Regions from separate parts of the Sinomonas halotolerans genome, predicted to be linked through region 2. Evidence: riboswitches for the same ligand, from Rfam matches in the RefSeq annotation. Region 2 holds a riboswitch; the other holds the start of a gene.
The links. A riboswitch is a leader RNA that binds a small molecule or an ion and turns the genes downstream of it on or off. The one in region 2 is predicted to bind thiamine pyrophosphate.

Region 1: another riboswitch for thiamine pyrophosphate. It lies ahead of thiC (phosphomethylpyrimidine synthase ThiC); the one in region 2 lies ahead of ABCQ75_RS14855 (ECF transporter S component).

The regions. Positions count from the first base shown of each region.
Region 1 covers NZ_JBDFRB010000006.1:191,017-194,411, forward strand. Annotated here, with positions in the region: gene ABCQ75_RS09365 (hypothetical protein) at 216-674, opposite strand; gene ABCQ75_RS09370 (VOC family protein) at 810-1,685, opposite strand; TPP riboswitch at 1,841-1,948, shown strand; gene thiC (phosphomethylpyrimidine synthase ThiC) at 1,971-3,395, shown strand, end outside.
Region 2 covers NZ_JBDFRB010000018.1:46,865-50,259, reverse strand. Annotated here, with positions in the region: gene ABCQ75_RS14880 (Na+/H+ antiporter subunit D) at 1-221, shown strand, start outside; gene ABCQ75_RS14875 (Na+/H+ antiporter subunit E) at 218-847, shown strand; gene ABCQ75_RS14870 (MrpF/PhaF family protein) at 844-1,116, shown strand; gene mnhG (monovalent cation/H(+) antiporter subunit G) at 1,113-1,505, shown strand; gene ABCQ75_RS14860 (DUF4235 domain-containing protein) at 1,635-1,895, opposite strand; TPP riboswitch at 1,933-2,075, shown strand; gene ABCQ75_RS14855 (ECF transporter S component) at 2,119-2,754, shown strand; gene ABCQ75_RS14850 (ABC transporter ATP-binding protein) at 2,757-3,395, shown strand, end outside.

The DNA of each region.
Region 1 (3,395 bases), on a different contig from region 2:
TTGTGGTCACTCCTGTATCTGCACATGGGTCGAACCCCGGCTTTTCCGCTCCCGTGGGGCGGGCCGTACTTCGTCAGGGATCTCAAGTTGACAAGATGCGCACGGAGAGAGGGGGCCGTGCATATCGAGTACCTGTCCATTGTGCCAGATGACAGGCGCTCTCGCATGCCGGGCCCGCCGCGCGCCGCGCGCAGGGCCGCGATCCGGACAACGGGTCAGGTGCCAGCCCAGACGAAGAGCTCCTGGTGGTCGGAATCGTCGACGTCGGCGGCGAGCTTCGCGAGCTGCTCCACGTAGTCGTAGGCCTCGCGGGCGTCGAACGGCAGGTCCTCCTGCTCGGCCCACGCCGAGGCGACACGCTCGACCGCGTCGCCCTCCTCCTCGCCGGACTCGTACGCGAGGAGCTCGGCGAGGGCGCGGACCATCGAGGCGGGGACTGCGAGGAGGGAGTCGCTCGCGACGTCGACCATCGTGAGCTCGTAGTCGCCTCCCGGCGCATGGACCGCGGCGCCGACGAGGCTGCCGAGCTGCTCGATCTCGTAGTCGGAGACGCCGGGGAGGCGCAGGCCTGCGCCGTCGTCGGAGGTGTCCCCCGCGTCGAGCCGCGCGGCGCGGGCGAGCGCATCGGCATGCGTGGAGACGAAGACTTCGGCGAAGGGACTGGGAGCGGACACTTCTTCCCCCTCTGCGGCGGGTGCGCCCAGGCCTGGGGCCCAGTCCCGGACGCACGTGCTGGCGTATGGCGCGGTGCCGAGGCCCCGCGTGCCGCCCTCTGCCGGGCGGACACGTTGAGCGTAGCGCAGGGAGGGTCAGGCTTCCATGAGGGCCATGCGGATACGGTTCTTCCAGGGATCCTCGAAGCGCAGCTCGGCACCCGTGTGGTGGCTCGGCACCCCGGCCACGCGCAGGCGGTCCGCCGCCGCGAGCAGGTCGTCCTCGGCGGGGACGTGGATGAGGACCTCCCCGAGTCCGAGAGTGTCCTTGCGCGGCCCCGCGCCCCGCGAGTTCCACACGTTCATGGCCATGTGGTGGTGGTAGCGGCCCGCCGAGACGAAGAGCGCCTGCCCGTGCCAGCCCGCGGTCCGCTCGAACCCGAGCGCGTCGACGTAGAACGCGTGGGCGGTCTGCACGTCGCCCACCTGGAGGTGGACGTGGCCGACGCCGGCAGCCGCCTCGCGCTGCCCGCCCACCGAGGCCTCGGTGAGGTTGCTGCTGAGGAACGCCTGCGGAGGGAGCGGCAGGCTGTCCATCACCACCTGGCCCCCGTCCCACGTCCACGACTCTCGGGGCTTGTCGAAGTACAGCTCGATCCCGTTGCCTTCGGGGTCGCTGAAGTAGAAGGCCTCGGAGACCAGATGGTCCGCACTGCCCTGGTAGAGGCGCGGGTCGTACTGCGCGGCCGAGGCGACCGCAGCGGCGAGGTCCGCGCGGCTGCCGAAGAGGAGCGCGGTGTGGAACAGCCCCGCCTCTCCGCGCGCGGGGATCGCGAGGCCCGCCGCAGGGCTCAGGTGGACGAGCGGGACTGAGCGGCGGCCGAGGACCACGCCTCCGAGCGTCTCGGCGATCGGGACGAGCCCGAGCGCGCGCTCGTAGTAGTCGAGCATGAGCTTCATGTCCCCGACCTTGAGCATCACGGTGCCCATCGTGAGGTCGGCGGGAAGGAGGTCCTGCGGGTTCGCGGTCATGGCGGCTGCTCCTGGAGGTGGGCGATGCATCAATCGTACGTTTACTTGAAGCTTCAATCAAGTCCGGGTATCCCCTGTCTGGGCATTTCCGCGCCTGTTGCCGGCTTCACGCAACGGCGGGCGGTTGCCGCCCGGGCGCGGCGCGCGCTAGCCTCAAGCGTCCACACGGGTGCCCTCGCAAGGGCTGAGATCAGGCTGACGCGGCCTGCGACCGTCGAACCTGTCCGGGTCATGCCGGCGTAGGAAGTGAGAACTCCCTTGGAGAAGACTCAGAGCACATCTGACATGGAACAGCACCCCGCCCACTCGCTCGCGTTCGTCGAGGACGCCGAGCACGGCATCAGGGTCCCCGTCACGGAGATCGCGCTGGACGACTCCCCCGGCGGCGAGTCCAACGCGCCGCTGCGGGTGTACCGGACGTCCGGGCCCGGGAGCGATCCCGTCGTAGGGCTGCCGCCCTGCCGCAGCGCGTGGATCGAGGAGCGCGGGGACACCGAGGTGTACGAGGGCCGCGCGAGGAACCTGCTCGACGACGGGCGGTCGGCACTGCGGCGAGGGGCGGCGTCGTCCGAGTGGAAGGGCACGAAGCCCGTGCCGCGGCGCGCCAAGGCCGGGCGCCGGGTGACGCAGATGCACTACGCGCGCGCCGGCGTCGTGACTCCCGAGATGCGCTTCGTCGCCCTGCGCGAGAACTGCGACGTGGAGCTGGTCCGCAGCGAGGTCGCCGCGGGCCGGGCGATCATCCCCAGCAACATCAACCACCCCGAGTCGGAGCCGATGGTCATCGGCAAGGCCTTCCTCGTGAAGATCAACGCGAACATCGGCAACTCGGCGGTCACCTCCTCCATCCAGGAGGAGGTGGACAAGCTCCAGTGGGCCACCAAGTGGGGCGCGGACACCGTCATGGACCTCTCGACCGGGGACGACATCCACACGACCCGCGAGTGGATCATCCGCAACTCCCCGGTGCCGATCGGGACCGTGCCGATCTACCAGGCGCTCGAGAAGGTGAGCGGCGACGCGTCGAAGCTGACCTGGGAGATCTACCGGGACACGGTCATCGAGCAGTGTGAGCAGGGCGTGGACTACATGACGGTCCACGCGGGCGTGCTCCTGCGCTACGTCCCGCTCACGGCCGAGCGGGTCACCGGCATCGTCTCGCGCGGTGGCTCGATCATGGCCGGCTGGTGCCTCGCACACCACCAGGAGAACTTCCTCTACACGCACTTCGACGAGCTGTGCGAGATCTTCGCCCAGTACGACGTCGCCTTCTCCCTCGGCGACGGGCTGCGCCCGGGCTCGACGGCGGACGCGAACGACGCCGCGCAGTTCGCCGAGCTCGACACGCTCGCCGAGCTCACGAAGCGGGCCTGGGAGTACGACGTACAGGTCATGGTCGAGGGCCCGGGCCACATCCCGTTCCACCTCGTGCGCGAGAACATCGAGCGCCAGCAGGAGCTGTGCGACGGCGCCCCGTTCTACACGCTCGGCCCCCTCGTGACGGACGTGGCGCCCGGCTACGACCACATCACCTCGGCCATCGGCGCGACGGAGATCGCCCGCTACGGCACCGCGATGCTCTGCTACGTCACGCCCAAGGAGCACCTCGGCCTGCCGAACAAGGACGACGTCAAGACCGGCGTCATCACGTACAAGATCGCCGCGCACGCCGCGGACCTCGCCAAGGGCCACCCCGGCGCCCACGAGCGC
Region 2 (3,395 bases):
CGCACACCATGGTGGGCGCCACGGCGGGGCTCGTGGTGCTCGGGCTCGCCCTCACGGTCTTCGCCGGGCCGCTCTTCCGGCTTGCCGAGCGCTCCGCCGGCGCGATGCTCGAGCGCACCGCGTACATCTCCGCCGTCCTGGGGCCCGACGCCGCTGCTGCCGCCGCCCGGGACGCGGCGCTCGCCCCGGGCACGGCGACGGGGAGAGGGGAACGGCCATGAGCCGGCAGCGGGTCTCCCTGCGCACCGAGCTGCCGCTCCTGGTCTGGCTAGTGGTCCTGTGGGGAGCGCTGTGGCGGGACTTCGGCCCCGGAACCCTCGCGTTCGGGGCGCTCGTCGCGCTCGTCGTGACCAGGTTCTTCTACCTACCGCCGGTGGAGCTCAGCGGCCGGTTCCACCTCCTGCACGCGCTCCGCTACGCGATGGTGTTCGTGGGTCAGGCCGCGGTGGCGAGCGCCCAGGTCATGTGGCTCGCCGTGGTCCGCGGGCCGGCCGTCCGGAGCGCGATCGTCGCGGTCCCGCTGCGCAGCCACGCGGACCTCATGGTGACCGCGACCGGGCACGTCATCTCCCTCATCCCCGGCTCGCTCGTGGTGGACGTGGACCGGGCCAACGCGACCCTCTACGTGCACTTCATCAACGTCGAGGACGCCGCGGCGGCCGAGCGCGTGCGGCGTGAGGTCCTCGCCGCCGAGGCGGAGCTCATCCGCGTCATGGGCACGCGCGAGGAGCTGCTCCTGCTCCAGGAGGAGGAACAGCTCGCACGGCTCGCCGCGGCCGAGCAGGAACAGGGGGCCGCGGGGCCGGGGGAGGCCACTGCGGAACGGGAAGAGGGAGGACGGACATGAGCATTCCAGCGTGGGTCCTCGTGCTGTGCAGCGTGCTCCTCGGGCTCGCCGCCCTCGGAGCGATCGTCCGGATGGCCCGCGGGCCCGCTCTCCTGGACCGGGTGATCGCGGCGGACGTGCTGCTCGTCGTGGTCGCCTCGGCTCTCATGGTGGACATGGCCGCCGGCCGGCACACCGATCATCTCGCCCTCATCGTGGCCATCACGCTCATCGGGTTCGCCGCGTCCGTGACCGTGGCCAGGTTCGTGCAGGACAGGAGGCCGCGATGATCCCCGACTCCTGGATCACGGCGGCCGCAAGCGTCCTCATGGTCCTGGGCTCGCTGCTCTCGCTGACGGCCGCGCTGGGGCTCCTGCGCTTCCCGGACCTCATGACGCGCATGCACTCGGCCGCGAAGCCACAGGTCCTCGGGACCCTCATGCTCCTCACGGCCGTGGGACTACAGATGCGCAGCTGGGCCCTCGTGCCCCTCCTGCTCTTCGCCTGGATCTTCCAGCTGCTCACGGTCCCCGTGTCCGCCCACATGGTGGGGCGTGCCGGCTACCGCACGAAGCACCTCGACGAGGCGCGGCTGACCGTGGACGAGCTGGGCGACGTCGTCGACCGTCTGGAGCACGCGCGACGCGAAGGCGGTCCGGGCCGGTCCGGGGAAGCCTGACCCCGTATGGGTGGGGACGGGGCCCTACAACGAACGGGACGGGACCCCGTATGGGTGGGGACGGGACCCTACAACGAACGGGACGGGACCCCGTATGGGTGGGGACGGGACCCCGTATGGGCTCGGGGCCTAGGTGAGTTCCGGCGTCCTGCGGAAGCCCGCGATGGCCCGCTGCGTGTAGCGCTGCGCGAGGGTCTGGATCACGGCGCCGACGCCGGCGGAGACGATCGCGAACACGAGCGTGTCCCGCAGGCTCTCCTCGAGGTTGGTCGCGTCCTTGGGCGGCTTGGCCCCGGTGGTCTTCTCCCACGCCACATCCATGAGCTTCGTCGCGCCGATGCCGGCGCCGATCGAGATGGCCGTGCCGAGGAGCTTGATGAGGATGCTCATGCCCGCCAGCCTAGCGCGCCAGCGCTAGAATGGGTCCCACACACGACAGGGGAGCGTCGCCCCGAGGTCCGCCGGATGAGAGGCGTGCCGAGGGGGCATGGACGCTGAGAGTGCGGGATACCGCAGACCCTCGAACCTGATCCGGCTAGTACCGGCGAAGGGAGTCGAGCTTCTCAAGGCGGCCCTGCCGCCCTCCCCTCCTGCACCCAGGAGGAATCACACCATGGCTGAAGGAATCACCAGGCCGACCACGCCCAGCACCGGCACGGGCCGCTGGCGCGTCGTCGACATCGTCGTCGGGGCTTTGCTCGCCGTCGCAGGCGGCGTCCTGTTCTGGGCGTGGTCCAACGGCGTCTACCCGCCCCTCTCCGCGGGCCTCATCGCGGCGTACGCCCCGCTCGGCGGCCTCATCTCGGGCGGCTGGGTCCTGCCCGCCGTCCTCGGCGGCCTCATCATCCGCAAGCCCGGCGCCGCGCTGTTCGTGGAGACGGTGGCCGCGACGGGCGAGCTCCTCATGGGCTCCCCGTACGGCACCACGGTGCTCATCTCCGGGATCGTCCAGGGCCTCGGCGCCGAGCTCGTCTTCGCGGCCTTCCGCTACCGTCGCTTCACGCTCCCGGTCGCGGGCCTGGCGGGTGCGGGCGCGGGCCTGTTCATGGGCCTCAACGACTGCTTCGCGCCGTGGGGCTGGAACATCGCCTACGAGCTCGGGGACAAGTTCGCCTACATCGGCTGCACGGTCGCGTCCGGGATCGTGATCGCCGGTCTCGTCTCGTGGCTCGCCACGCGCGGCCTTGCCAAGACCGGCGCGCTCAGCAGCTTCGCGTCCCGCCGCGCCGCCACCGAGCCCGTCCTCTGACGATGGCGCACGTGCGGCCTGCCGGCGTGCTCGCCGAGGGGTGGGCATGGCAGCACCCCGGGCGGCCCGCGCCGGCGGTCGCGGACCTGTCCCTGACGGTGGAGCCCGGGGAGCGCGTCCTGCTCCTCGGGCCCTCCGGGGCGGGCAAGTCCACGCTCCTCCACGCCCTCGCGGGCGTCCTGGGGGACGACGACGAGGCCTGGGAATCCGGCCGGCTCACTGTGGACGGGGGGTCGCCGCGCGACCGCCGCGGACGCGTGGGGCTCATGCAGCAGGACCCCGAGACCCAAGTGATCCTCGGCCGCGTGGGGGACGACGTGGCGTTCGGCGCCGAGAACCTCGCCGTGCCGCCGGGGGAGATCTGGGGCCGCGTCCGCGCTGCCCTCGCGGACGTGGGCCTCGGCCACCTCCCGCTCGACCACCCCACCACCGCCCTCTCGGGCGGGCAGAAGCAGCGGCTCGCCCTCGCAGGGATCCTCGCGATGCGGCCCGGGCTCATCCTCCTGGACGAGCCGACCGCCAACCTCGACCCGGAGGGCGTGCTCGAGGTGCGCGACGCCGTCGTGCGCACCGCCGCCGAGACCGGGGCGACGCTGATCGTGGTGGAGCACCGCGTGGCGGTGTGGAAGGACTGCGTGGAC